DNA from 3 places in the Arthrobacter sp. 08Y14 genome. Region 2 is predicted to be linked to each of the others. Evidence: predicted binding sites of a transcription regulator. Region 2 holds the regulator's gene; each other region holds the start of a gene.
What was found. Region 2 encodes LexA, which represses DNA repair genes until DNA is damaged. Its sites were predicted from a motif close to TCGAACANNTGTTCGA; they were not measured.
Positions count from the first base shown of each region.

Region 1: CXR03_RS04405 (LexA family transcriptional regulator) is a predicted target of LexA. The motif match lies at 1,631-1,646, and genes of this name have one in related genera.
Region 3: CXR03_RS08920 (LysM peptidoglycan-binding domain-containing protein) is a predicted target of LexA. The motif match lies at 2,846-2,861, and genes of this name have one in related genera.

Region 1 covers NZ_PJIX01000001.1:924,118-929,232, reverse strand. Annotated here, with positions in the region: gene CXR03_RS04410 (Y-family DNA polymerase) at 1-1,178, opposite strand, end outside; gene CXR03_RS04405 (LexA family transcriptional regulator) at 1,187-1,618, opposite strand; gene CXR03_RS04400 (ABC transporter ATP-binding protein) at 1,788-2,723, shown strand; gene CXR03_RS04395 (ABC transporter permease) at 2,720-4,357, shown strand; gene CXR03_RS04390 (glycerol dehydrogenase) at 4,463-5,115, shown strand, end outside.
Region 2 covers NZ_PJIX01000003.1:711,883-716,997, forward strand. Annotated here, with positions in the region: gene hflX (GTPase HflX) at 1-12, shown strand, start outside; gene CXR03_RS15615 (ATP-dependent DNA helicase) at 5-2,047, shown strand; gene lexA (transcriptional repressor LexA) at 2,186-3,016, opposite strand; gene CXR03_RS18740 (LysM peptidoglycan-binding domain-containing protein) at 3,659-3,913, shown strand; gene CXR03_RS15630 (histidinol-phosphate transaminase) at 4,139-5,115, shown strand, end outside.
Region 3 covers NZ_PJIX01000002.1:502,242-507,356, reverse strand. Annotated here, with positions in the region: gene CXR03_RS08935 (histidine kinase) at 1-1,278, shown strand, start outside; gene CXR03_RS08930 (response regulator transcription factor) at 1,266-1,910, shown strand; gene CXR03_RS08925 (hypothetical protein) at 2,123-2,734, shown strand; cyclic di-AMP (ydaO/yuaA leader) riboswitch at 2,970-3,121, shown strand; gene CXR03_RS08920 (LysM peptidoglycan-binding domain-containing protein) at 3,126-4,031, shown strand; gene CXR03_RS08915 (hypothetical protein) at 4,180-4,686, opposite strand; gene CXR03_RS08910 (HAMP domain-containing sensor histidine kinase) at 4,804-5,115, opposite strand, start outside.

The DNA.
Region 1 (5,115 bases), on a different contig from region 2:
CCCAGGCCAATGCTGGCAGCGCCGTACTTGTCGGTGACCTGCGCCAGCAGCGGCCCGATGTCCTTCTGCTCCGGTCCGGCATCGAACAGGTCGAACACCGGCTCGGCGCCGGCGGGGGAGAGGCCCGTGAGCATGATTCCGGCCTTGGCATACCGGGCACCCTCCACCACCTGGGGATCCATGGCGTCAATCGCGGCCCGGGTGAGCACCAGCGGATCCGCGGTGGGCCGCTGAAGCCGGACCGTGGCCGAGGGCGAGGATGCTTCAGTGCCGCTGAACCGCGACGTGGACGCAAAAACCGTCATGACGCTGGCCAGCTGTCCCTCCTTGGCCAGTCGAATGGCCGCTTTCTGGGCGTACAGGCTCATGACCTGGCGCATCGATTCCTGTGTAGTCACCGGCGTCGCGAAGCTGCGTGAAAAGAGGACCTGCTGCTTGTCTGCGGACTCGGTTTCCATGGGAATGCAGGCGGTGCCGTTCAGTTCCAGCACCGTGCGCTGCAGCACCACGGAGAACTTCGCACGGATTGCGGCGGGATCGGCGGCGCGCAGATCCGCGACGGTGTGGATGCCCAGCGCATTCAGCCGGACACCGTTGCGCGCGCCCACGCCCCACAGGCCGGTGACCGGCACGCGGGACATGATGGTGTCGACGACGGCGGGATCCAGGGTGTCGAGGTTGCAGACCCCTCCCATGTGGGGATTCTGCTTGGCGATCCGGTTCGCGAATTTGGCCAGGGTTTTGGTGGGACCGATTCCCACGCAGACCGGCAGGCCGATGTTCTTCGCCACGGCAGCCCGGATGTCAGTGCCCCGGGTCCGCAGTTCGTCATCGGTGCCGTGCAGGTGCAGGAAACACTCGTCGATGGAGTAAATCTCCTGCTCGGAGGAGAAGCGTGCCAGCAGCTGCATCACCCGCGAGCTCAGGTCCCCGTACAGCTCATAGTTGCTCGAGCGCTGTACCAGGCCCAGCTTAGGAGCGGCCTCGGCCAGCTTGAACCACGGCTCACCCGTCTTGATGCCCAGGGCCTTGGCCTCATCGGAGCGGGCCACCACGCAGCCGTCGTTATTGGAGAGCACCACCACGGGAATGCCGGCCAGCTTCGGGTCAAAAACGCGCTCGCAGGAGACATAGAAGCTGTTTACGTCCACCAGTGCGATGCGGTGCTGCTCAGCCATGAGACGGCCTAGACATGGTGCAGGCACCGGGTCACGACACCCCAGACGGACAGTTCCGCGGGATCCGGCACCCGGATGTCTTCTGAATCCGGGCTGTCCGCGTGCAGGAAGATCCCCTGGCCGGTCAACAGCAGCCGCCGGATGATCAGCTCTCCGTTCAGAACGGCAACAACCACCGACCCGTCTTTGGGCGTCAGCGACCGGTCCACGATCAGCTCGTCTCCGTCGCTGATGCCGGCTTCGTCCATGGCATCGCCGGAAACCCGCATGATGAAGGTGGATGTGGCATCACGGATCAGGTGCCGGTTCAGGTCAATGCCGGCGTCGTAATAGTCCTGGGCTGGTGAGGCGAACCCGGCCGGAAGGGTTGAACCGCGGGCCGGAGGCTGCTCATTCGCGCCGCCGGAACGCGGCGCGGAGCCGGAGGAAAACACGGGCACCGCACACCTCCCTAGAACACACCTTCGAATACCAACAGGTTAGCACCGAGCATGGAAAACACCTTGGCGAACGGCGCAAGTTGCCGCAGACTGGGTGGACATTGCTGCCAGCCAGGGCAGACCGGGCGCAAGACGGGCCCCGGCCGCGTCTCATGCCACCGGAGTTCCCATGAACCAGCCCGCTGTCGAAACGACAAACCTCGTCAAGACCATCGGCTCTACGCGCGCTTTGGACGGGTTCTCGCTCACGGTGGAGGCAGGGCAGGTTGCCGGTTTCCTGGGACCCAACGGAGCTGGAAAATCCACCGCAATCCGGGTGCTGCTCGGCGTGCTGCGCGCTGACGCTGGCACCGCCGCGGTGCTGGGGCTGGACCCGTGGTCAGACGCCGTCGCCATCCACCGCAGGATCGCCTACGTGCCGGGGGACACCACCCTGTGGCCCAACCTCACCGGAGGGGAAGCCATCGATATTTTCACCCGGCTGCATGCCGGCAAGCGGACCGCCGGGAAGGGCCGGGACGCGAAGCGGCAGGCGACACGACGCGCCGAGCTGCTGGAACGCTTTGAACTGGACCCCACCAAGAAAGCGCGCACCTATTCCAAAGGCAATCGGCAGAAGGTGGCGCTGGTCGCCGCGCTCGCCTCAGATGCTGAGCTGTTCCTGCTCGATGAACCCACTTCGGGCCTCGATCCGCTCATGGAGGCCGCGTTCACCGAGGAGATCCGGAACCTGCGCAGCGAGGGACGTACCGTGCTCCTGTCCAGCCACATCCTCGCCGAGGTGGAAAAGCTGTGCGACACCGTCACCATCATCCGCTCCGGCCGCGACGTGGAAACCGGCACCCTGGCCCAGCTGCGCCACCTCACCCGGTCCACGGTCACGGCGACGACGACGGCGGATCCGGCCGCGCTGGCCGCTGCACCGGGGGTGCACAACCTCAGTGCGGAGCACGGATATCTGCGGTTCGACGTCGACAATGCGCAGGTGAACAGCATCCTGGCACTGCTGGCCGAAGCCGGCGTGCAAAACCTGACCATTGCCCCGCCGTCACTGGAGGAGCTGTTCCTGCGCCACTACGGTGACGAGGCGGGAGCAGCGCAATGAGCGCACCACCCACTGCCCGCCGGCAGTCCTTCCGCAACCCGTGGGCTGCCACCGGCGGATTGCTGCGGCTGCACCTGAGGCTGGACCGGATCATTATTCCGGTCTGGACCCTGGCCGTCGGCGCAGGAGTTGCCGGGTCCATGGCCACTTTCGAGACGACCTACACCACCCCGGAATCACTGCAGGCCCGGGCGTCGCTCATGGACAACCCGGCCACGGTCATGATGACCGGACCGGCCTTTGGACTGGAGAATTACACGTTCGGCGCGATGGTCGCCAACGAACTCTCCTTGTACCTCTATCTGGCCGCCGCCATCATGAGCATCCTCCTCGTGGTGCGGCATACCAGGGCGGAGGAGGAATCCGGCCGGATGGAAATGCTCCGTGCCCTGCCGGTGGGCCCTTTTGCACCGGCCGCCGCCGCAATCATCACGGTCGCCGTCGCCAATGCCGCGGTCGGGGCGGCCGTTGTGGCGGCGCTCGCGGGCACATCGTCCCTGGACCCTGCCAGTTCGCTTGCCCTGGGCGCCGGAACCGCACTCACCGGCATGGTTTTCGGTGCGGTTGCCGCGGTTGCCGCCCAGCTCAATGAGCACGCGCGGGGAGCCACCGGCACGGCAATGGCGGTTCTGGCTGCCGCCTTCCTGATCCGGGGAATCGGCGACGTCATCAACAACCAGGGATCCTGGCTGTCCTGGTTCTCGCCGCTTGCCTGGCCGCAGCAGACCCGCCTCTGGGTGGACCTGCGCTGGTGGCCGCTGCTCCTCTCGGCTGCGGCCACTGCAATACTGCTGGTGCTCGCCGTGGAACTGGCCCGGCGGCGGGACCTTGGCGCCGGGCTGCGGACGCCCCGGCCCGGTCCGGCAACCGCCAGGCCCGCCCTGCTTTCCCCGGCGGGTCTGGCCGGCCGGCTGCTGCGCGGCTCCTTTGCCACCTGGACCGTCTCCGCTTTCCTGTTCGCGGCCGCTTTTGGGGCGCTGGCCAATTCCCTGGAGGAATCATTCTCCGACCTCCCGCAGCTGGCGGATTTCATCACCGTGGACCTGGCCGATGTGACCACCAGTTTTGCGTCCGCCATCGTCTCCTTCGTCATCGTTGCCCCGCTCATCTTCAGCGTCTCGGCCGTCCTGCGGCTGCGCGCAGAGGAAGACGCGGGCCGTGTCGAGCAGCTGCTCGCCACCGGCAGTTCCCGTTCCGGACTGCTGGGCGCCTGGCTTGCCGTTGTCACCGCGCAGACCGTCCTGATGACCGCCGTCGTGGGGCTCGGCGCAGGTTTGGGAGTGGCCGCGGGAACCGGCGACGGCGGGTGGTCCGGAAGGCTGGCCCTGGCCGCCCTCACCTACCTGCCCGCCCTGGCACTGACGGCGTCCCTCGCGGTGGCCCTCTACGGTCTGTTTCCCCGGCTCGCTGCACTGGCGTGGGCGCCGGTGGTGTGGAGCGCCATTGTGCTCTTTCTGGGACAGCTGCTGGCTCTGCCCGATTGGGCCATGGACCTGTCACCCCTCGCCCATGTGGCGCTGGTGCCCAGCGCCGATCCGGAGGCTGCCCCGCTGGCGGTTCTGACGGCGGGTGCAGCAGTCCTCGTCGCGGCGGGTTTTACGGGTTTCCGGCGGCGCGACGTCGGGATCGGGTGATCAGCGCACCCGGATGCAGGCTGCCCCTAGCTGCCGTTTCGGCCGGCCCCTAGGCTGGCAGCGGCAGCCAGTCGGCCGCCGTCGGAACCGCCTCAGGAGCTCACGATGAAGCAGGCACCAATTCGTACCGTCATCAGTCCCGGCCGCTATGTACAGGGCGCCGGCGCCATCCACCGGCTCGGAGAGTTCCTTAGCCAGGTCGGGAAGACACCGCTGCTGGTGGCCGACGACGTCGTCTGGGGCTTTGTCGGCCATGACATCGGCACGTCCCTGCAGGTTGCCCAGCTGCCACTCACCCGGGAAGTCTTCAATGGAACACCCACAGCCGTTGAAATTGACCGGCTGACCGGTGCCATCCGCGCCGCGGGCGCTGACGTGGTGGTGGGAGTGGGCGGCGGCAGCACCATCGACGCGTGCAAGGCCGCCGGCGACGCAGCCGGCATCCGCTGGGCATCGGTGCCCACCGTCGCATCCACTGACGCGCCGACGTCGGCGCTCGCCGTCGTTTACACCGCCGACGGAGCCTTCGAGGAGTACCGGTTCTTCACCCGGAACCCGGATCTGGTGCTGGTGGACTCGCAGATTGTGGCCAACGCGCCGGCGTCGTTCCTTGCCTACGGGGTGGGCGACGCGCTGGCCACCTGGCTGGAAGCACGCGCCACGGCTGCATCTTTTTCGCTGACCATGGCCGGCGGCCTGCCCACGGAGACCGGCACCGCGCTGGCGCGGCTGAGCTGGGACGTGCTGTGGGAGTTCGC
Region 2 (5,115 bases):
ACCCATGAGTAAAGACACCACCGGCGAAGTCCTGGAACTTCTGGACACCGCCGTTGCCGGCATGGGCGGACAAAACCGCCCGGGCCAGCATGAAATGGCCCGACAGGTCGCGCAGGCCATAGACGAAGGAAAGCACCTGCTGGTTCAGGCGGGCACCGGAACCGGCAAATCGCTGGCCTATCTGGTGCCGCTGATCCATCACTCGTTGGAGAGCACCAAGCCGACGCTGGTGTCCACTGCAACGCTGGCCCTGCAGTCCCAGATTGTGGGCCGGGACCTGCCTCGGTTGCTCAAGACCCTTCAGCCGCAGCTCCCCCGCGAAGTGGACGTGGCACTGCTCAAGGGCCGCAGCAATTATGTCTGCCTGCACAAGACCGGCGGGGGATTTCCTGAAGAGGAAGATCCCGCCGGTGCCCTGTTCACGCTGGGAGATGACCATGGCGTCGCCCACCCTTCACCGGCTCCCACCTCGGCCATGGGCCGGGAAGTGGTCCGGCTGCGTGAATGGGCGGACGAAACTGACACCGGCGACCGGGATGATCTGGTCCCGGGTGTGAGTGACCGGGCCTGGCGGCAGGTATCGGTGACCTCCATGGAGTGCCTGGGAGCCCAGAAGTGTCCGGTCGCCGCTGAGTGCTTCAGCGAGCGTGCCCGCGCACAGGCCGCCGTGGCCGACGTCGTGATCACCAACCATGCCATGCTGGCGATTGCTGCCTTCGAAGGCCTGGCCGTGCTCCCGGACTATGACGTGGTGGTCATTGACGAGGCACACGAACTGCAGGACCGCGTCACCGGTGCCGTCACCGGCCAGCTCTCCGGCACGGTGATTACTGCCGCTGTTACCGCAGCGCGCAAACACACCTCTGCCAGCGTAGAGGAGCTGGCGCAGGCAGCACGTGCCTTTGAGCAGTCCATGGAGGGTGTTCCCTCCGGGCTGCTGGCGAGCGGACTGAATGAAGAGCAGGAACAGGCCGTGGGGCGCGTTCGCGAGGCCTGCCGAGTGGCGCTCTCTGATTCCAAGCCCGAGCCCGGGGAAACCGCAGACGGCGGCCGGCAAACGGCCCGTTCACGGCTTATGGCCGTGCTGACTGTCTGCGAGCGGCTGATCTCGGCACCGGCGGCCGGCGAGGTGATTTGGGCGTCCCGGCCCAGTTCCTTCTCCCCGTCGGGAGGTTTTTCGCCGCCCGACGAGACCGCCCCCGCCACCCTGAACGTTGCCCCGCTGTCAGTGGCGGGACGGCTGCGTGAAGGGTTGTTTGACGGGCACACCGTTGTCCTGACCTCGGCGACCCTGGCGATCGGCTCCGAGTTCGGGCCGGTGGCCGGTGCCCTGGGCCTGCTGGGTCCGGGTGCACCGTCCTGGACCGGAACCGACGTCGGCAGTCCCTTCGATTACCCGCGCCAGGGGATTCTGTATGTGGCCAAGGACCTGCCCAAGCCGGAGCGGGGCACCTCCGAGGCTCAGCTGGATGAAATCGAAGCGCTGCTTAAGGCCTCAAACGGCGGTGCGCTGGGCTTATTCTCCTCCCGGCGGGCGGCCGAAGATGCCGCCGATGCCATGCGCACCCGGGTGGATTTCCCCATCCTGTGCCAGGGGGAATCTTCCATGTCTTCACTGGTCAAGCAGTTCTCCGAAGAGCCGGACACCTGCCTCTTCGGCACCATGTCGCTATGGCAGGGCGTGGACGTTCCCGGAGCCGCGTGCCGGCTTGTCCTCATCGACCGCATCCCGTTTCCCCGTCCCGATGACCCGCTGATGACCGCCCGCACCCGAGCAGTGGCCAAGGCCGGAGGCAACGGGTTCATGTCCGTGGCCGCGACCCATGCCGCCGTGCGTCTGGCACAGGGCGCCGGGCGCCTGATTCGTGCGGCGGGGGACCGCGGTGTGGTGGCTGTCCTGGACTCCCGGCTGGCCACGGCCCGGTATGGGGGCTTCCTGCGCGCAGCCCTGCCGCCGTTCTGGTCCACCACGGACCGCTCCGTGGTGCTCTCGGTTTTGGGCCGGCTCGCAGAGCAGTCGGCGGCCGAGGAGCTGTCGGCGGGGTAGTCGGGCTGCGGACGTAACCGCGGCACTCTGCGGCCAGTGAGGCCGGGCAGCAAAGACATGGACACGCAAATGGCGGCCGGAAGATTTCCGGCCGCCATTTGCGTGCTTTCCGCTGCAGGGATCCCGCTGGGACGGCGGCTAAAGAGCGCGCATCACCGAGACAACTTTGCCCATGATGACGGCGTGGTCGCCCACGATGGGCTCGTACTGCGTGTTCTGCGGCAGCAGCCAGGTGTGGCCGTTGCGCTGCCGGAAGGTCTTGACCGTGGCTTCATCGTCGAGGAGGGCAGCCACAATGTCACCGTTCTCCGCCGTCGGCTGTCGGCGCACAACCACCCAGTCACCGTCGCAGATGGCGGCATCAACCATGGAGTCTCCCGAAACCTTCAGCATGAACAGGTCACCGTGTCCCACCAGCTGACGGGGCAGCGGCATGATGTCCTCCACCACCTGCTCCGCAAGGATGGGTCCGCCGGCGGCGATGCGGCCGACCAGCGGCACCATGGCGGTATCAACGGAGGTGGCAAGCTCGGTTACCGAGGCCAGCGCCGGGGCTGGGCCTGTGCCCTCTTCACGCTGGTCTCCGGCGCGCCCCGCAGCGCCGGCTGAAGGGCTGTTGTCCGTGCCGGAGCCGTGGCGCCCCGGCGCCTCTTCGGCTGCCGTGCCGGAGGATCCGTCACGGAGCATCAGCGGAATGAGGATTTCCATGGCGCGGGGGCGCTTCGGATCACGGCGGATGTAGCCGAGCTTCTCCAGCTGCATGAGCTGGTGGGTCACGCTGGACAGGCTGGCCAGGCCAACCGTGTCGCCGATTTCGCGCATGGTGGGCGGATAACCGTTGGTGCTCACGGACCGCTGAATCATCTCCAGGACGGTCTTCTGCCTGGGGGTGAGCCCCTTGGCGCGCGCACGGGTGCCTGTGGCAGCTGGTTTGTTGGTGCTGTCTTCGGAAGCAGTCCTGCGGGCCACGTCGGGTTCCCTTCGGGTCAGCTGGTCCCGGCAATGCCGGGGCTGGTCGGTAAATGTCTAATCGGGTACAAGCCGGGACGTTTTGGCCGTGCAAGCCGTTCCGGCGGTTATGTCAGAGGCAGCTGATTCAGTGATCCTGAGGAACCGCTCCGGCGCCTGGGCTTCGGCTCGATCCGCAGAACCTGTTGAAGGTTCCCTCTTGTCCTCAACGTTAAGCGAGCAGCGAGGCGTTTTCAAACATTTGTTCGAGCGAGTCTCGACTTTATTAGTAGATAGGTGCTAGAAATAACTCAGCAGAAATCGAACATACTTTCGACAGCCGCCCTCAGCGGAGGTTCGGGTAGGTCGATCAGCTTCCAATCGTTCGAATATGGCTTCGGGTATTTCCCGCAGCGGTCGAACCGGAAAGGCGTTGCCATGACAACCCAAACAGTCCCGACAGCTCGCACAGCTGATTCAAGTCATACAGCTGCATCAAACACAGCTGCATCAAACACAGCTGCATCAAACACAGCTGCTTCAAACACAGCTCCCTCACGGCACCTCCATTCTTCCCGGCCTTCAGGTCCTTCCCTGCCGGTCAAGACGAACTCTCTGCACCTGACCCGCAGGGGCCGTCTGGTTTTCATCGGCCTCCCGCTGATGCTCGCCGCGGCGGCTGCGCTCATTGTGCTGGGATTCTTCACCGCACCCGCCATGGCCTCCAGCGGGGGGCCGGACGTGACGAGAACCGTCCAGGTCAGTGTGGGTGCGGGTGAGTCCCTGTGGGGCCTGGCGCAGGAGTTCGCTCCTGAGCGTGACCCGCGGGATGTCATGGAAGACATCATGGAACTCAACAACCTGACCGAATCCCGCCTCATCGTTGGTGCTCAGCTTTACATTCCCGTTGAACGCTGAGCCTGCAACAACGCTGACCCCGCAACAACGCTGAGTCCGCAACAACGCTGACTCTGCAACGCTCAGTCCTCAACAACGCTGAGCCCGCAACGCTCAGTCCTCAACACCCCGGGACGAAGCACCCAGAGCCAAACAAGTCAGTGCTCAACAACGCGGGACGTAACAAGGCAGGGCGTGCAGCCCGCAGATTCTTCCCGCTCCGCCTTCGAGTCTTAAGCTGTACAGGTGACTGAACAGCTGGCGAGACTTAACCGACTTCCTCTGCGCGATGACCTCCGCGGACTGACGCCCTATGGCGCACCCCAGTTGGATGTGCCCATCCTGCTGAATGTCAACGAGAATACGCATGGCCTGCCGAAATCCGTGCGGGAGGCGATTGCGATCTCCGTGGAGCGGGCCGTGGCCGGCCTGAACCGCTACCCGGACCGGGAATTCACGGAACTGCGGGACCGGCTTGCCGCTTACCTCGGCCATGGACTGACCTCCGAAAATATCTGGGCCGGGAACGGCTCGAACGAGGTCCTGCAGCAGATTCTCCAGGCGTTCGGCGGTCCCGGACGGACGGCCATGAGTTTCCCGCCCACTTATTCCATGTATCCGCTGCTCGCCAGCGGCACCGGCACCCGCTACGTCACGGGACGCCGAAGCGACGACTTCGGGCTTACGGCTGAGTCAGCTGCAGAACAGGTTCGCGCCGAGGCGCCGAACATCGTCTTCCTTTGCACTCCGAACAACCCCACCGGCACAGCACTTTCACTGGATGTTGTGGAGGCGGTCTACGAGGCGGGGGCCGCGTCACACGCCATCGTGATCGTGGATGAGGCCTACGGCGAGTTCTTCCATGCCGGCACTCCGAGCGCCCTGGAACTGCTGCCGGGACGCGAGCGCCTGATCGTCTCACGCACTATGAGCAAAGCCTTTGCGCTCGCCGGAGCCCGGATCGGCTACATGGCAGCCGCCCCCGAGGTTACCGATGCCCTCCGCCTGGTGCGGCTGCCCTACCACCTGTCCGCCATCACGCAGGCCACTGCCAACGCTGCACTGGAACACGCAGATGCTTTGCTGGCCAACGTTGAGGACATCAAGGTTCAGCGCGACCGCATTGTCTCCGAGCTGCAGGATCTGGGTCTGAAGCCCGCCCCCTCAGACGCGAACTTCGTCTTTTTCGGCGGAATGGAGGATCCCCGGGCAGTCTGGGAAGG
Region 3 (5,115 bases), on a different contig from region 2:
ACCCGTCTCAGCGCCGTTCGTTTCCTCCTGCATGAGGCGATGTCCTGGCCCGCTTCACTGGGGGTCCTTGTAGCCGCCGTCGTCCTGCTTCCGTTCCTGCCTCTGGGCGTGGGCTTGTATCCCGTTCCCCGCCTTTTAGCAGCCCTGAACCTGCTGGCCTCCCGGGCGCAGGCCCGTGCGGCCGCCTACAGCTGTGCCGTCGTGCCCTTTGACCGCCGCCGGCTGGAGGACAGATATACCTTCGGGGAGCTGGCGGTGCTGGTGAGCGCGCCCGAAACGAAGCGTGACGTGTCCTGGCTGTTGTTCCACGGGGCTTTCGCTCTGCTGTCCGGCTGCCTGGCCGTGGCGCTGCCGCTGGCCGCGGTGCTCTACGTATTCGCGGCGCCGTTATGGATGCTGTTTCCCTCGGCGACGCCGCTTGAGCTCGCCTTTCCGGTGACCAGCTGGCCTGCGGCAGGAGCCACCGTCCTGCTGGGCCTGATCTACGGATATGCAGCCTGGCTGCTGCCTCCGTGGCTGGCGCGGCGTCTCAGCGGCGGGACGCTGGCAATTCTTTCGCCCCGCCGGTATGACGAGCTCTCCCGAAGGATCCAAGATCTGTCCGCTGCCCGTGCCAGCGCCCTGACGGCCCATGCCGCTGAATTGCGCCGGATCGAAAGGGAACTGCACGACGGCGCCCAGAACCGGCTGGTGGGCGTGGTGATGATGCTTGGGCTGGCCCAGCGCGCAGCGGAGAGCGATCCCGCCGCCGCAGCTCCCTTCATCAGCCGCGCCCAGGACGCCGCCACCGAGGCACTGGCCGGCCTGCGCGAGGCCGTGCACGACATCTACCCGCCCATCCTCGATGAGCTGGGCCTGGGCGGAGCTGCTTCAGCACTGACCAGCCGCTCTCCCATTCCGTGCTCCCTGGACGTCCATGGCCTGCTGCGCGCTCCTGCGGCTGTGGAATCAGCTGCTTACTTTGTGCTGGCTGAGGCGCTCACCAATGCGGCGAAACATTCGAATGCGTCGCGAATCGAGGTGGTCCTGCGCACTGAGGCCATACCGCGCGAAGATGTGCTGGTGATCCGGGTGGCCGACGACGGCGACGGCGGGGCTGCTGTCCCGCCGTATGGTGCGGGGTCCGGCGCCAGTACCGGTCCCGGCCCCGGGGCCGGCAGGGGCACCGGGCTGGCGGGAATTGCCCGCCGGGCCTCCGCTTTTGGCGGCAAGCTGATCCTCAACAGTCCGCAGGGCGGACCAACCGAGCTAAGGGTGGAACTGCCATGCGCCTTCTGATCGCCGAAGATGATGCCCTTCTGCGCGCCGGACTGGAGCTGCTGCTGAAGGGCGAGGGTTTCGAGGTGGTCGGCTCGGCTGACAACGCTGAGGACCTGCTCGCCGCCTTTGAGCCGGGGAGCGCGGACGGTGCGGTCCTCGATGTCCGGATGCCGCCGTCGTTCACTAATGAGGGGCTGCGCGCCGCGCTGGAGCTGCGTTCGCGCGTACCGGACTTTCCGGTCCTGGTCCTGTCCTCCTATGTGGAGGACAGATATGCCAGCCGGCTCCTGGCCTCCGGTGCGCAGGGCGTGGGCTACCTGCTGAAGGAACGCGTGGGCAAGGTGGGCGATTTCGTGGACGGCCTGAGGCGTGTCCTGGCCGGCGGAACGGTGATGGACCCGGAAGTCATTGCCCAGCTCTTCAGCCGCCGCGGCACGCAGGACCCGGTGAGGTCACTGACCCCGCGGGAGTTCCAAGTGCTGGGGCTGGTGGCCGAGGGACTCGGCAACACTGCCATTGCCCAGGCCATTTTCGTTTCCGAAACCGCCGTCAGCAAGCACATCGGCAATATCTTCGCGAAACTCGGTCTTTCTCCGTCTGACAGCGGCCACCGCCGGGTTCTGGCCACTTTGGCGTACCTTCGGTCCTAATTGACTGGGATTTACGGAAAGCATTTGCTGACCCAAACATTTTTTCTCCTGCGCACCCCGCCCGCACTCTGGACAAACGTGTCACCGGACTGTACCGCTGGTCCTTCCATCCAGTCCGCTGCGGCACAGCGAACAGGACAGGTAGGCTAAAGAGTGCCCCGGTTCCGGTTGATGCATACCCGGTCCGGCAAGATGACGAGGAAGAGATGAATATGCCAGAGCTTCAAGGGAACGATCCCGACAGTATTCGCCAAGAATTCGGTTACCTCACCGTCGCGGAAATCCTGCAGCTCTGTGCCACCCAGAAGATCCTGGACCCTTCATCCATACTGATTTCCCGCAAAGCACAGCTGGGCGAGGGTAATGTGTTTTATCCCGGAACCGTTATTGCCGTCGACGAACAGAGTTTCTGCGTCATTGGAGACCGGAACATCTTTTATCCAAGTACGTTCTTGTCTGCGGAGGACGGCGGAATGCTTCTGCTCGGCTCCGAAATCACCCTGGGGCCGGGCGGCGTCCAGCTCACGGCGGGCCGGTCGGATGCTGTTGCAGTGGGCGACCGCGCCCGGCTCACCCACGGTGCCGTCGTGACGGGAAGGTCGGTGCTTGGCTCCGGATCGCAGATCGTTGGCGCGGTCCGTGCGGAGTCAGTGGTGCTGGCCGACGGCGGGGACCATGCTTCGCTGCCGGCCGAAAAGCGCGGTTCAGTGCTGAAGGGATCCGGTGTTGCCCGCGGGCTGAGGCTTGCACCCGGTGACCTGGTGCACGGATTCGGGGAGTTGACCTCAGCCACGCTCCAGCGCCAGACGGATTCGCCTGCCTAACGGTCTCCGGCGGGCTGATTGCGGGGATCCGCCGGCTCCCCATACCCCCGGTTTCCGGGGGCGCGGCGGCCTATTGTGCCACCGGCCACCAATACCATACAGCGGCGCCACTCACACGCCTGTGCGACCTTCGTTACTAAATAGTTATCTGCCCGTAATCAGCTTGTACTGTTGAAGCCATGCCGTTACCTGAAACGGCGCCCTTGACTTGTTACCTAGCTCTGCCGCTGGTCAAGGTCCACAGATTTCACACTTCGGCAGAGGCGGGGGAACCACTTACGGGTTCCTTGAATCCTTGGGGTTAAGTCAGCCGAGGGTTTCTTCGGCGGACCGGATGACTCCCATCCGCATCCGACAGCTCACCTCGCAGGTATCGGGAGAGGTAACTCTAATGTTGAACAATACTCGTGGACGCCACCGTGCCGGAAATATCGGAATGTGGGCCGCAATCGCAAACACCGCAAGCGGCAAGGCCCGCACCGTGGGCAGCGCCGCTGCAGTCATGGCGGCAGGCTCCGGCCTGGTGCTGAGCATGGCCGGCCCCGCCTCGGCAGGCGTCATCGCAAACGACTCAACCGAGTCTTACAGCGCTCCTGCGGCTGTCACCGCGCCCGTGGAAACTCCGGCACCCGCCGCGGTCTCCACCGCGTCAACGCACGTTGTCCAGCCGGGCGACACCCTGAGTGCAATTTCAGCCACCTACGGCGTCAGCCTGGACAACGTCCTGGCACTGAACGGCCTTGCGCTGGAATCCATCATCTACCCCGGTGACGTCATCACGTACGCCGGAGGCGCTGTTGCTGAGGTAGCTGAAGCTGCCTACGCCGCACCCGCCGAAGCTGCCTACGCTGCACCGGCTGAGGCCGTCTACGCCGCACCGGCGGAAGCCAGCCCGGCCGCAGCCGACTTCAGCACCTTCAGCACCCAGGCGTCCTCCGTGACCCCGGCCGCTTCCACGGGTGCAGCTGTCACCGGCACGAACTCCATCATGCTGAACTCCGCCTACGCCCAGATGGGCGCCGCCCAGGACTGCACCGTCCTGGTGGAGGTTGCCCTCCGGGCAGCCGGCCACTCGGTGGGCGACCTGGCACCGGCACAGCTGGCTGCTTACGGAACCCCGGTTTCTGACCCCCAGCCCGGCGACATCATCTACTACGCCGACGGCGGCATGGGCTTTGCCCACATCGCCATCTACGTTGGTGACGGCCAGGCCATCCACAGCGGATGGAACGGCAACCAGACTGTCCAGCAGAGCGCCAACGTCGGTTCCGGCGCTGTCTACTACCGCGTAGCGTAATCTCGCAGCAGTAGCTCCTATCGGGGCGCAGGAAGCGAACGGACCTGCGCCCCGATAAAGGTAAGAGAACGCCCGGCCAGTTGGCCGGGCGTTCTCTTTGGTTAGTTAGGACACGCACCCGGTTGGGGTGCGCCGGTGAACTGAAATGTCAGGCCGCGGGCTCGTTCTCAGTGTTTTCGTTTCCATCGTTCCCGCCGTCTTCATGGTGGTCACCGTCGCTGTGTCGGTCCCTGGCGGGGCGGTCTTCGTCCGGGGTGCCATCGTCGAACTTGCCATCGTGATGGCGGCCGGCGTGCCCGCGTTCCGGTGCATCCTCGGGGGTGCCATCCTCGGTGGCGCCGTCGTCTGTGCCTTCCTCGACACCCTTCTTGTCGCCGTTGTCCGGCTCCTGTCCGTCGCCCTGGGCTTCCCCGTCGTCGCCGCGCATCTTGTGGTCGCCGTCGCGCATACCCTTTTCTGGCTTGGAATCAGTGTCCTGGTCCGTGTCCGGGTCCTGCTGGTTTTCCTGCTGTTCGGTCACTGACGCCTGTTCCTGGTCGACACTGTTGTCACCAGTGGCCAGGCCGGCAAAGAAGGCACCAACCAGCAGTGCCAGACCTCCCACGACACCAAGAATCCAGCCGAGCGGGCCCCTGACCTTGTCCCGGAAAGCCATCGTGTTTACTCACCTCCAATAGTGGTTTACCTACACAACTATTTTCGGAGCTGATTCTTCGAGGATTCTTAGACTTCCACGACTCTCGGGCTTCCAAGGCTCTCGGGCTTCCGCTGCTCAGAACGGGGAATGCTCCCGGGCTGCCGGAAGCCGCACTTCCAGCACACCTCCGGACCCGTTCACCGCCGGCAAGGCCTGGACGCTGCCGCCGTACCGTGCCGCAATTTCCGCCACGAGGGCCAGTCCCAGACCGTAATGCCGTGGTCCCGGCGTTTCTTCTGCCCTGTCGCGGGCCGAGGCAAACCGTTCGAAGGCGTGCCGGCTGAAACCGGGCGGAAAGCCAGGTCCGTCGTCGGACACACGAATGACCGCTTCTCCGCCGCTTTTTCGAACCGAGAAGCGCACCTGTGAACGGGCAAAGTCCAAGGC